2 linked regions of the Rhodopseudomonas palustris genome follow. The protein of the gene in region 1 interacts with the protein of each later gene in a pairwise test. Links are inferred from orthologs where the notes say so. Each region holds a gene or a part of one and is shown on either strand. Other genes may lie near its edges. The genes, in order: FLL57_RS20575 and FLL57_RS10705.

Region 1 (6,965 bases):
AGCTCAGCAGCCTGACCAGCATCGCGACCAGCGCCAGCAGGGCGACCAGCCAGGCGATGCTGCGCGCAAACGGGATGTGGACGATGTACAGCGGCACGTACAATACCCGCGCCACCAGCCAGACGATCGCGGCGGTGGCCGCGTAGCCGCCGGTCTTGCCGGTGACGGCCAACGCCAGGGCGATCGCCACATAGGCCGGAAAGGTCTCGAGAAGATTGCGGTAGGCCCGGCCGGCGCGACCGGCGAAGCGGCCTTTCGGCGCCCGCGGCTCGTCGCGCGGACCGGCCTGATAGTCGCCGCCGAGCTCCATCGTGGTCGGAATCGAGGCCAGCAGCATCTGCACGATCAGCAGCACCACACCCCAGCCAAGCACCGTGATTTCGACCGGCATCGCGGCATCGCCTCCCGTGAACTAGGCGGCGGCGCGCCCGTGCCGCGCCGCCGGATTGCTTGGTATCAGAGATCCAGCACCAGCCGGGCCGGATCTTCCAGGCTTTCCTTGACGCGGACCAGGAAGGTCACCGCTTCCTTGCCGTCGATGACGCGGTGGTCGTAGCTCAGCGCCAGATACATCATCGGCCGCACCTCGATCTTGCCGCCGACCACCACCGGGCGTTCCTGGATCTTGTGCATGCCGAGGATGCCGGACTGCGGCGCGTTCAGGATCGGGGTCGACATCAGCGAGCCATAGATGCCGCCGTTGGTGATGGTGAAGGTGCCGCCCTGCATCTCTTCGATCTTGAGCTGACCGTCACGGGCGCGCCGGCCGAAGTCGGAGATCGAGGTTTCGATTTCGGCGATCGACTTGGTGTCGCAGTCGCGCACCACCGGCACCACCAGACCCTTGTCGGTGCCGACCGCGACGCCGACGTGGTAGTAGTTCTTGTAGATCAGGTCGGTGCCGTCGATCTCGGCGTTGACGGCCGGGATGTCCTTCAGGGCCTGGACGCAAGCCTTGGTGAAGAATCCCATGAAGCCGAGCTTGGCGCCGTGCTTCTTTTCGAACACGTCCTTGTACTGCGCGCGCAGCGCCATGACGTTGGTCATGTCGACCTCGTTGAAGGTCGTCAGCATCGCGGCGGTGTTCTGCACTTCCTTCAGCCGGCGCGCGATGGTCTGGCGCAGCCGGGTCATCTTGACCCGCTCTTCGCGCGCGGCGTCGTCGGCCGGCGACGGCGCCCGGACCTGTACGGCGGCCGCGGGCTGATTGACCGGGGTCGGCGCAGACGCCGCCTTCTCGATCGCCGCCAGCATGTCGCCCTTGGTGACGCGGCCGTCCTTGCCCGAGCCCGGCACGGTCGATGCGTCGACGCCGCTTTCGGTCGACAGCCGGCGCACCGACGGCGCCAGCGGCGCATCTGACGGCGGGGTCTTGGCGGCGGGCGCAACGGGCGCCGGAGCCTGCGCGGCGGGCGCCGGCGCGGCCTTGGCGGGAGCGGCAGCCGCCGGCTTGGCCGGGGCGGCGCCATCGGTGATCTGGCCGAGCAGCGCGCCGACAGCGACGGTCTCGCCGTCCTTGGCGACGATCTCGCCCAGCGTGCCGGCCGACGGAGCCGGCACCTCGATGGTCACCTTGTCGGTCTCGAGCTCGACGAGCGGTTCGTCGACCGCCACCGCCTCGCCCGGCTGCTTGAACCAGCGGCCGATGGTCGCCTCGGTCACCGATTCGCCGAGCGTCGGAACGCGAATTTCAGTCATCGTTTTCGTCCTCTTCGGCGTCGCGGCTGTCGCGCCGGCGCCCGCCCGTGATCCAAACTCAGGAAAAACGAAGGCCGCCGCCATGCGGCGGCCGATGCGTCAACGCAACGCGTCGTCGAGGAAGGCCTTGAGCTGCGCCAGGTGCTTCGACATCAAGCCGGTCGCGGTCGCCGCCGAGGCGGCGCGGCCGACGTAACGCGGCCGGCGATGCTTGGCTTCGATCTGGTTCTGCACCCACTCCAGATACGGCTCGATGAAGTGCCAGCCGCCCATGTTGCGCGGCTCTTCCTGGCACCACACCAGCTCCGCATCCTTGAAGCGCGACAGCTCGTGCACCAGCGTCTTCAGCGGCACCGGATAGAGCTGTTCGATGCGCAGCAGGTAGACGTCGTCGATGCCGCGCTTCTCGCGCTCCTCGTAGAGGTCGTAATAGACCTTGCCGGAGCACACCACGACGCGCCGGATCTTGGCATCCGGCACCAGCTTGATCTTCTCCTCCGGCAACGTCTGCGCGTCGTCGAGCAGCACGCGGTGGAAGCTGGTATCGGGGCCGAGCTCGTCGAGCCGCGAAACCGCACGCTTGTGGCGCAGCAGCGACTTCGGCGTCATCAGGATCAAGGGCTTGCGGATCTCGCGCTTCAGCTGACGGCGCAGCGCGTGGAAGTAGTTGGCCGGGGTGGTCGGATACACCACCTGCATATTGTCTTCGGCGCACATCTGCAGATAGCGCTCGAGCCGGGCCGAGGAGTGCTCCGGCCCCTGCCCCTCGTAACCGTGCGGCAGCAGGCAGACCAGGCCGGACATCCGCAGCCACTTGCGTTCGCCGGACGAGATGAACTGGTCGAACAGCACCTGGGCGCCGTTGGCGAAGTCGCCGAACTGGGCCTCCCACAGCGTCAGCGCGTTCGGCTCGGCCAGCGAATAACCGTATTCGAATCCGAGCACCGCTTCTTCGGACAGCAGCGAGTTGATCACCTCGTAGTGGCCTTGATCCGGCGAGAGGTGATTGAACGGGGTGTAGCGGGTCTCGTCTTCCTGATCGATCAGCACCGAATGGCGCTGCGAGAAGGTGCCGCGCTCGGAGTCCTGACCCGACAGTCGGATGCGATGGCCTTCCAGCAGCATGGTGCAGAACGCCAGCGCCTCGCCGGTCGCCCAGTCGATCCCGTTGCCGCTGTCGATCGCCTTGGCGCGGTTTTCGAGGAAGCGCTGCACCGTGCGGTGCAGCCTGAAGCCTTCCGGAACCTTGGTGATCCTGCGGCCGATCTCCTTGAGGGACGGCAGGTCGACGCCGGTGATGCCGCGGCGCGGCTCCTCCTCCTGGTCGGCCGACTTGAAGCCGGCCCACTTGCCGTCGAGCCAGTCGGCCTTGTTCGGCCGATAGCTCGACGCCGCCTCGAACTCGGCATCGAGCCGGGCGCGCCAGTCGGCCCGCGCCTTCTCGACTTCGCCCTCGGTGATGACGCCATCGGCGATCAGGCGTTTGGAGTAGATCTCCAGCGTCGTCGGATGGCCGGCGATCTTGCGATACATCAGCGGCTGGGTGAACGACGGCTCATCGCCTTCGTTGTGGCCGTGCCGCCGGTAGCAGAACATGTCGATCACCACCGGCTTGTGGAACTTCTGCCGGTACTCGACCGCGATCTTGGCGGCGAACACCACCGCTTCCGGATCGTCGCCGTTGACGTGGAAGATCGGCGCGTCGATCATCTTCGCCACGTCCGACGGATACGGCGACGAGCGCGAATAGCGCGGATAGGTGGTGAAGCCGATCTGGTTGTTGACGATGAAGTGGATCGATCCGCCGGTGCGGTAGCCCTTCAGATCCGACAGCGCGAAACACTCGGCGACCACGCCCTGGCCGGCGAACGCGGCGTCGCCATGCATCAGCAGCGGCAGCACCGAAACCCGCTCCTCGGGCAGATCGCCGTGCTGGTCCTGCTTGGCGCGCACCTTGCCGAGCACCACCGGATCGACGATCTCGAGATGCGACGGGTTGGCGGTCAGCGACAGGTGGACCTTGTTGTGGTCGAATTCGCGGTCCGACGAGGCGCCGAGGTGATACTTGACGTCGCCCGAGCCCTCGACTTCGTCGGGGTTGGCCGAGCCGCCCTTGAACTCGTGGAACAGCGCCCGGTGCGCCTTGGCCATCACCTGGGTCAAGACGTTCAGACGGCCGCGATGCGGCATGCCGAGCACGATCTCGCGGACGCCGAGATTGCCGCCACGCTTGATGATCTGCTCCAGCGCCGGAATCAGCGCTTCGCCGCCGTCGAGACCGAACCGCTTGGTGCCGGTGAACTTCAGGTCGCAGAACTTCTCGAATCCCTCGGTTTCGATCAGCTTCATCAGGATCGCGCGACGGCCCTCGCGGGTGAAGCTGATCTCCTTGTCCGGACCTTCGATCCGCTCCTGGATCCACGCCTTCTGCGCACCATTGGAGATGTGCAGAAATTCGATGCCCATGGTCTGGCAGTAGGTGCGCTCGCAGATTGCGACGATCTCGCGGAGCGAGCCGTATTCGAGGCCGAGAACGTGATCGAGGAAGATCTTGCGGTCGAGATCGGCCTCGGTGAAGCCGTAGGACCGGATGTCGAGTTCCTCGTGGTCCTTCGCCGGCGACAGGCCGAGCGGGTCGAGCTTGGCGTGGAAATGGCCGCGCATGCGGTAGGCGCGGATCAGCATCAGGGCGCGGACCGAGTCGCGGGTGGCCTGATGGACATCCGCCGAGGACAGCGCGACGCCGCGGCTCTGCGCCTTCGCCTGCAGCTTCTGGCCGACCGCCTTCTCGACCTGGTTCCAGTTGCCGTCGAGCGCCGAGGTCAGCTCGTCCTGCGGGGTCAGGGGCCAGTTCGCCTGTTCCCAGGACGGCCCCTCGGCGTTCTTCTGGATGTCGCCGGGAGTGTCTTTCAGGCTCTGGAAGAATGCCTGCCAGTCGGCATCGACCGAGGACGGATCAGCTTCGTACCGAGAGTACAGATCGTCGATATAGGTGGCGTTGGCGCCCTGTAGAAAGGAAGACAGGGCGAAAGCGGCATTCGCGTCCTGGCGAGACATGATTGCTTCCTGATTATGAGATCGCGACTTAGTCGCGATAAGCTGATCCGGTTACCGGATCAGCAACATAGTGCACCTTTTATCCTATTCTAGGGAAATGTAAGCTCGGAACGACACAAGGTCTGAATTATGACTTCAATTTTTCGGCAAGCGTCTTGCCGAGCCGCGCCGGAGACGGCGACACGGTGATGCCGGCCGCTTCCATCGCGGCGGTCTTCGAGGCTGCATCGCCCTTGCCGCCCGAAATGATCGCGCCGGCGTGGCCCATGCGGCGGCCGGGAGGAGCGGTGACGCCGGCGATGAATCCCACCGTCGGTTTCTTGCGGCCGCGCTTGGCCTCGTCGATCAGGAACTGGGCGGCGTCTTCTTCGGCCGAGCCACCGATTTCGCCGATCATGATGATCGATTCGGTCTTGTCGTCGGCCAGGAACATCTCCAGCACGTCGATGAACTCGGTGCCCTTGACCGGGTCGCCGCCGATGCCGACCGCGGTGGTCTGGCCGAGGCCTTCGGCAGAGGTCTGGAACACCGCCTCATAGGTCAGGGTGCCGGAGCGCGACACGATGCCGACCGAGCCCGGCTTGAAGATGTTGGCCGGCATGATGCCGATCTTGCACTCGCCGGCGGTCATCACGCCCGGACAGTTCGGCCCGATCAGCCGGGACTTCGAGCCGTTCAGCGAGCGCTTCACCCGCACCATGTCGAGCACCGGGATGCCCTCGGTGATGCAGACGATCAGCGGGATCTCGGCGTCGATCGCTTCGCAGATCGCGTCCGCAGCGCCCGGCGGCGGCACATAGATCACCGAGGCGTCGGCACCGGTCTTCTCGCGCGCCTCACGGACGGTGTCGAACACCGGCAGGCCGAGATGGGTCGAGCCGCCTTTGCCCGGCGAGGTGCCGCCGACCATCTTGGTGCCATAGGCGATCGCCGCCTCGGAATGGAAGGTGCCGTTCTTGCCGGTGAAGCCCTGGCAGATAACGCGGGTGTTGCTGTCGATCAGAATGGACATGGTCGGTGATGCTTTCGCGGTCGAACGGAATGGTCGGAGGCGGCGGAGAGGCCGAGAAGCGGCCTCAGGCTCCCTTCACGGCGGCGACGATCTTCTGGGCGGCGTCGTCGAGATTGTCGGCGGGCAGCACGTTGAGGCCGGAATGCTTGATGATCTTCTTGCCGGCTTCGACGTTGGTGCCTTCGAGACGGACCACCAGCGGCACGTCGAGGCCGACTTCCTTGACCGCCGCGACCACGCCCTCGGCGATCACGTCGCACTTCATGATGCCGCCGAAAATGTTGATCAGGATGCCCTTCACGTTGGGATCGGCGGTGATGATCTTGAACGCCGCCGTCACCTTCTCCTTGCTGGCGCCGCCGCCGACGTCGAGGAAGTTGGCCGGGGCCATGCCGTACAGCTTGATGATGTCCATCGTCGCCATGGCGAGGCCGGCGCCGTTGACCATGCAGCCGATGGTGCCGTCGAGGGTGACGTAGTTGAGGTCGTATTTCGACGCCTCGATCTCCTTGGCGTCTTCCTCGGTCTCGTCACGCAGCGCCTGGATGTCGATGTGGCGGTAAAGCGCGTTGCCGTCGAACGAAATCTTGGCGTCGAGGCACTTCAGATCGCCCTGCTTGGTCAGCACCAGCGGGTTGATCTCGAGCATGTCCATGTCTTTGGCGACGAACGCGGCGTACAGCTTGGCCACCATCGCCTCGGCCTGCTTGGCCTGATCGCCCTTCAGATTCAGCGCCTTGGCGACGGTGCGGCCGTGATGACCCATGATGCCGGTCGCCGGATCGACAGTGAACGACACGATCTTTTCAGGCGTCTCGTGGGCGACGTCCTCGATCGACATGCCGCCCTCGGTCGAGACCACGAACGAAATCCGCGAGGTGGCGCGATCGACCAGCAGCGACAGGTAGAATTCCTTGTCGATGTCGGAGCCTTCCTCGATGTACAGGCGATTGACCTGCTTGCCGTCGGCTCCGGTCTGCACCGTCACCAGCGTGGCGCCGAGCATCTGCTTGGCATAGTCCTTGACCTCGTCGATCGACTTGGCGAGGCGGACGCCGCCCTTGTCGCCCGCGGAGGCTTCCTTGAACTTGCCCTTGCCGCGGCCACCGGCGTGGATCTGGCTTTTCACCACCCAGACCGGACCGCCGAGCTGCTTGGCGGCAGCTTCCGCCTCGGACGCCTTGAAGATCGGGAAGCC
Region 2 (6,322 bases), 2.1 Mb from region 1 along the record:
GCGGATCCGGCGGCGGCCAAGAAGGCGTTCACGCCCGACAGCCATGTCGTTGACGGTGTCATTATCGCCCGCGAGCTCGTCAACGAGCCGCCGAACGTGCTGTATCCGGAAGAGTTCGCCAAGCGCGCGGCGCAGCTCAAGAAGCTCGGCGTGGAAGTGCAGATCCTCGACGTCAAGGCGATGGCCCAGCTCAAAATGGGCGCGCTGCTCGGCGTATCGCAGGGCTCGGCGCACCCGGGCCGCACCGTGATCATGCGCTGGAACGGCGGCAAGAAGGGTGAGCAGCCGATCGCCTTCGTGGGCAAGGGCGTCTGCTTCGACACCGGCGGCATCTCGATCAAGCCGTCGGCCAGCATGGAAGACATGAAGGGCGACATGGGCGGCGCGGCCTGCGTCGTCGGCCTGATGCACGCGCTCGCGGCCCGCAAGGCCAAGGTCAACGCGGTCGGCGCGATCGGCCTGGTCGAGAACATGCCGGACGGCAACGCGCAGCGGCCGGGCGACATCGTCACCTCGATGTCGGGCCAGACCATCGAGATCATCAACACCGACGCCGAGGGCCGTTTGGTGCTGGCCGACGTGCTCTGGTACGTGGCGCAGAAGCACAAGCCGAAATTCATGGTCGACCTGGCGACGCTGACCGGCGCCATCATGGTGGCGCTCGGCACCGAATATGCCGGCCTGTTCTCCAACAACGATCAGCTCGCGGAACGTCTGACCGCGGTCGGCCAGTCGACCGGCGAGAAGGTGTGGCGGATGCCCCTCGGATCGGAATACGACAAGCAGATCGACTCCCAGTTCGCCGACATGAAGAACACCGGATCGCGCAACGGCGGCTCGATCACCGCGGCGCAATTCCTGCAGCGCTTCGTCGACGGCACGCCGTGGGCGCATCTCGATATCGCCGGCACCGCCATGGGCGCGCCGAAGAACGACATCAATCAGAGCTGGGGTTCGGGTTATGGTGTCCGCCTGCTCAACCAGCTCGTGGCGGAGTACTACGAAGCCAAGAAGTAAGCGCTCGCGATGACCGAAGTGCTGTTCTATCATCTCCAAGGCAGGACCATCGAACAGGTGCTGCCGCCGCTGCTCGAGAAATCACTCGCGCGTGGCTGGCGGGTGGTGGTGCAGTCGACATCAGAAGAGCGGGCCGACGCCCTCGACGGCCATCTGTGGACCTATCGCGAGGATTCGTTTCTGCCGCACGCCACTTGGCGGGTGGCGGATGCGGCCCAGCAACCGATCCTGCTGACCGCAGGTGACGGCAATCCGAACGGTGCCAAGGTCAGGTTTCTGGTCGACAACGCGGCGCTGCCCGAAGATTCGGACAGCTATGAGCGGATGGTTCTGCTGTTCAACGGCGACGACGACGAGGCCGTGGCGATGGCCCGCGACGCCTGGAAGCAGTGTAAAGCGAGGGCGTTCGACGTCACCTATTGGCAGGCGGACGAGGCCGGCCGCTGGCAGCGGCGGGACTAGGCGAGGGCGGGATGCCGACGCCGCCGCCCGAGGTTGCGGTGAGGTCGTCACGGTGGTGCCGTAAATCGATGATTGGACAAGTGCTTAAGATGTCTATTGGGGCGCGTTCGACCGTGTATCAGAAGTTTTCCTTTCGGCCGTTGTTCGTCACGCTCGCGGTCGCGGGGCCCTTGCTCGCAGGCTGTTCCGGCACGCCGGAATTTCTATCGCGCGATGCCGAGTGGTTCTCGAAGCCGGGCCGAGTGTTCATCAAGAACATCTCGATCGAGACGCCGCCTCTCACGCCGGACAAGCCGATCACCCCGGACGATCTCGTCAGCGCCGATGGCCGCTGCCCCGGTATGGCGCCCGCGCCGGGTGACCCCAATGCACCGCAGGACGGTCAGGTTACGCCTCTTTCCCAGGGCGGAACGGTCGCCCTCGGCCACACCGAATGCGACGTCGCGCGAGGCCTTGGGGCGCCGGATCACGTGAGCCTTTCGACCAACGAGCGCGGCGACCGTTCGACTGTTCTGACCTACAACCGCGGCCCTCGTCCCGGCATCTACGCCTTCACTGCAGGCCGGTTGACCTCGATCGAGCGCGTTCAGGAGGCTGCGCCGGAGCGCAGGCCGGCGCGAGGCAAGCGCCGCAGCGCTCAATCGGGTTAGAGCGCTTCATCGATTGATTGAAGCGATCCGACCTTTCCGAAGGCACTGAGTCCTCATCCTGAGGAGCCCGGCGAAGCCGGGCGTCTCGAAGGATGGCGCAACGCATCCCCTGCGTCACATGGTTCGAGACGGCGCTTTGCGCCTCCTCACCATGAGGTTGTGCCTGTTGTGAGCACTCCGAAGCGCGGTGTCGATTCTATTCAGAATAGAAATGCTGTAGCGGCGTTCAGCTTTGCGCGGCGTCCTGCGCCGCGCTCGCTTCCAGCCATTTCTCTTCTGCGGCCTGTAGTGCGGCCTGCGCATTGGCGCGCGCTGTGCCGAGCTGCGCCGCTTGTTTCGGATCGCGGGTAAAGAGGTCGGGAATCGCCAGCGCCGCATCGATCTTCTCGATGATCGCGGTGATCCGGTCGATTTCGGCTTCGGCCTCGGCGATCTGCTGTTTCAGCGGCGCCGTCTTCTTCGGTTTCGGCTCCGAAGCCTTGGCGCTGCCGTCGTCAACCCTGCGGTCCTTGGTATCGGAAGACGTGTTTCGCGCCCCGCGGGACGACAGCACGGCGCGACGATATTCGTCGAGGTCGCCGTCGAACTGCTTCACCTTGTGATCGGCCACTACCCACAACCGGTCCGCACAGGCGTCGATCAGATAGCGGTCGTGCGACACCATGATCACCGCGCCGGGGAAGTCGTTGATCGCCTCCGCCAGCGCCGCGCGGCTGTCGATGTCGAGGTGGTTGGTCGGCTCGTCGAGGATGATCATGTTCGGGCCGTAGAAGGTCGCGAGCCCGAGCAGCAGCCGCGCCTTCTCGCCGCCCGACAGGCTCTTGACCAGGGTGTCGGCCGCCTTGCCGGAGAATCCCATGGCGCCGGCGCGCGCCCGGATCTTGCTCTCGGGCGCGTCCGGCATCAGCTTGCGGACGTGATCGTAGGTCGAGCCGTCCTCGTTCAATTCGTCGAGCTGGTGCTGCGCGAAATACGCGATCGATAGTTTGTCCGCGCGCGTCACCGATCCCGAGAACGGCGCCAGCCGGTTCGCCAGCAGCTTGACCAGCGTCGACTTGCCGTTGCCGTTGGCACCGAGCAGCGCGATCCGGTCGTCGGGATCGATCCGCAGCGTGACGTGGCGCAGCACCGGATGTTTCGGGTCGTAGCCGACCGCGACGTTGTCGACCGCGATGATCGGCGGCGACAACGTTTTCTCAGGGGCGGGAAAGTTGATCTCCGGAGTGTCGTCCGCCACCAGCGGCGCGATCGGCTTCATCTTCTCCAGCATCTTGACGCGCGATTGCGCCTGCCGTGCCTTGGTTGCCTTGGCCTTGAAGCGATCGACGAAGTCCTGAAGATGCTTGCGCCGCGCCTCGTCACGCTTGGCGTTTTTCGCGTCCAGCGCGAGTTTGTTGGCGCGGAATTCCGCGTAGGCCGAGTAACTTCCGCGGAAGTGAACCAGCCGGCCGCGGTCGAGATGCAGGATCTCATTGACCGACGTATCGAGCAGATCGCGATCGTGGCTGATCACGATCACCGTGCGCGGATAGTTCGCGAGATGGTCCTCGAGCCACATTGTGCCTTCGAGGTCGAGATAGTTGGTCGGCTCGTCGAGCAGCAACAGGTCGGGCGCGGCGAACAGCGTCGCGGCCAGCGCCACCCGCATCCGCCAGCCGCCGGAGAACTCCGAACAGGAGCGAGCCTGGTCTGTCGCGGAAAAGCCGAGGCCGCTGAGAATGGCACTTGCGCGCGCCGGGGCCGAGTGCGCGTCGATGTCGACCAGCCGGGTTTGAATGTCGGCGATGCGATGCGGGTCCTGAGCGGTCTCGGCCTCGTGCAGCAGCGCCGCCCGCTCGACGTCGGCGGCCAGCACCACCTCCAGAAGCGTCTCGGGGCCGTTCGGGGCCTCCTGGGCGAGGCTGCCGATCCGCCAGCGCGGCGGTAGGGTGATGCGGCCGGTCTCGGTGGCCAGTTCGCCGCGGATGGCGCGGAACAGGGTCGATTTGCCGGCGCCGTTACGGCCGATGAAGCCGACGCGTGCGCCGGGGGCGATCTGGACCGAACTCTGGTCGATCAACAGCCGTCCGGCGAGCCGGATCGAAATGTCGGTAAGCGTGAGCATGGCGCGTTTTGGCCGGGTCGGGCCGCAAAGGCAACCGGATCGAGTGGGCGGGGGGCCGATGAATCGCGACCCGCAGCTTGCCGGAGCGCGGCGGCGTGGATATAAGCCCGGCAACTCCTCCCACCCTTAGCTTTCAAGGACATTCCATGGCGATCGAACGGACTTTCTCGATTCTCAAGCCCGATGCGACCGAGCGCAACATCACCGGCGCGATCAACGCGCTGATCGAACAGGCCGGTCTGCGGATCGTCGCCCAGAAGCGGATCCGCATGACCCGCGAGCAGGCTGAGACCTTCTATGCGGTGCACAAGGAACGCCCGTTCTTTGGTGAACTGGTCGACTTCATGATCTCCGGCCCGGTCGTGGTTCAGGTGCTCGAAGGCGAGGGCGCGATCGCCAAGTACCGCGACGTGATGGGCGCGACCGATCCGTCGAAGGCGGCTGACGGCACCATCCGCAAGGCGCACGCCAAGTCGATCGGCGAGAACTCGGTGCACGGTTCGGACGCGGCGGAAACCGCCAAGATCGAAATCGCCCAGTTCTTCTCCGGCAACGAAATCGTCGGCTAAGCATTACCACGTCGGACGTTCCCGGCCGCTGATCATCGGCGGCCGCGGGACCCCGGCGACATCGGGGAAAGACCGTGGACTGGGTGCTGCACGTCTTCGACCCCGCGACCTTCTGGTCGATCGTCGCGCAATTCAAGAGCGACGTTCAGCAGCCCGAATTCTGGATTTCCGTCGGCAAGATCATCTGGATCAACGTGCTGTTGTCAGGCGACAACGCGCTGGTGATCGCGCTCGCCTGCCGCGGGCTCAAGCCGCATCATCGGCTGTGGGGCATGGTGCTCGGTGCCGCCGCCGCCGTCATGCTGCGCATCATTTTCACCGGCATCGTCGCCACCCTGATGGAGTGGCCGTATCTCAAGCTGGTCGGCGGCTTGGCGCTGCTGGTGATCGCCGCCAAGCTGGTGGTTCCTGACAACGAAGACGAAGACAGCGTTCGAGCCGCTTCGCATCTGCTGCACGCGGTCCAGATCGTGGTCGTGGCCGACATCATCATGAGCCTCGACAACGTCATCGCCGTTGCAGCGGCTGCTGACGGCAATGTGGTCCTGCTGATCCTCGGACTCACGATCAGCGTCCCGCTGATCGTGGCAGGGGCGGCGCTGATCCTGATGGTGCTGGAGAAACTGCCGGTCCTGGTGTGGGCGGGGGCGGCGCTGCTCGGCTGGATCGCCGGGCAGGTGATCGCCACCGATGCCGCCGCACTTCCGTTCGTGCACAAGCTCGATGCACCGATCGGCACTCAGCTCGATGCGCTGTTCGGCATGATGGGAATGTACACGCACCTCGCCGGCAACGGCACCGTCGGCGAACATTTGTTCGCGGTGTCCGGCGCCGTCGTCGTTCTGATTGCGGGATCGATCTGGCGAAGCCGGCAGTCGGCTGCGCAGAGCGCCTGACCGCGGTCTGCGGTTGCCGGATAAAAAAAGCGAGCCGGGCTGGCTCGCTTCATCCTTGGAACGTGAGACGAGGGGTGCCGTCAGGCCGTCCCGGCAATCACGCCGTGGCTGTGATCAGCTCCATTGTGGCCGCCGCACTCCACGGTGCGGGTGCGATCGTAGGCTTCACGGACGATGTGGTAGCAGTCGCAGGTCCGGTTCTCCAGCGCTTGGCGATCGACGATCCGCACCGCTCCGCGCCGCTTCTCGACCACGCCTTCCGCCTCGAGCTGAAGCAGCGCATTGGTGATGCTGGCGCGCCGAACGCCCATGCTGGCGGCAAGCAGCTCGTGCGTGATGTACAGCACGTCGCTCTGAATGCGATCGTTCGCCAACAGCAGCCAACGCGCCAGGCGCTGATTGATCTCGTGCTTCGCCGCGCACAGCACGCTCTGCGTATTCTGGGCGATCAGCGCCGGCACATAGCGAAGCATCTCTTCGCGGATCTGCGGCCGGTCAGCGATCACCCGGGCCAGATCATCGGCTTCGATCCTGAGCGCAGTCCCCGGCATGCACACCACCGACCGCTGCGACGAGACCTCTGCGCCCAGAACCAGCGGCACGCCGACATAGCCGAAGTAGCCG

Evidence for each region.
Region 2: the proteins of FLL57_RS20575 (region 1) and FLL57_RS10705 interact in binary tests that used the Escherichia coli proteins (3 or more experiments, as listed by UniProt). The link is inferred for Rhodopseudomonas palustris from one-to-one orthologs.

Annotation. Positions count from the first base shown.
Region 1 is NZ_CP041387.1:4,464,789-4,471,753, forward strand. Bases 1,598-5,108 are described here. They hold FLL57_RS20575 (2-oxoglutarate dehydrogenase E1 component), read right to left. Parts: upstream 4,756-5,108; coding sequence 1,798-4,755; downstream 1,598-1,797. Other genes in these bases: odhB (2-oxoglutarate dehydrogenase complex dihydrolipoyllysine-residue succinyltransferase), read right to left, coding at 1,598-1,698; sucD (succinate--CoA ligase subunit alpha), read right to left, coding at 4,883-5,108. In the rest of the region: FLL57_RS20565 (MAPEG family protein), read right to left, coding at 1-391; more of odhB, read right to left, coding at 457-1,597; more of sucD, read right to left, coding at 5,109-5,767; sucC (ADP-forming succinate--CoA ligase subunit beta), read right to left, coding at 5,832-6,965. UniProt on the Escherichia coli protein: E1 component of the 2-oxoglutarate dehydrogenase (OGDH) complex which catalyzes the decarboxylation of 2-oxoglutarate, the first step in the conversion of 2-oxoglutarate to succinyl-CoA and CO(2).
Region 2 is NZ_CP041387.1:2,347,744-2,354,065, reverse strand. Bases 1,795-4,662 are described here. They hold FLL57_RS10705 (ABC-F family ATP-binding cassette domain-containing protein), read right to left. Parts: upstream 4,234-4,662; coding sequence 2,356-4,233; downstream 1,795-2,355. Other genes in these bases: ndk (nucleoside-diphosphate kinase), read left to right, coding at 4,380-4,662; FLL57_RS10710 (hypothetical protein), read left to right, coding at 1,795-2,129. Outside these bases: FLL57_RS10720 (leucyl aminopeptidase), read left to right, coding at 1-1,017; FLL57_RS10715 (DNA polymerase III subunit chi), read left to right, coding at 1,027-1,479; more of FLL57_RS10710, read left to right, coding at 1,593-1,794; more of ndk, read left to right, coding at 4,663-4,802; FLL57_RS10695 (TerC family protein), read left to right, coding at 4,877-5,698; FLL57_RS10690 (Crp/Fnr family transcriptional regulator), read right to left, coding at 5,779-6,322. UniProt on the Escherichia coli protein: Genetic data indicate it may be involved in ribosome assembly or function.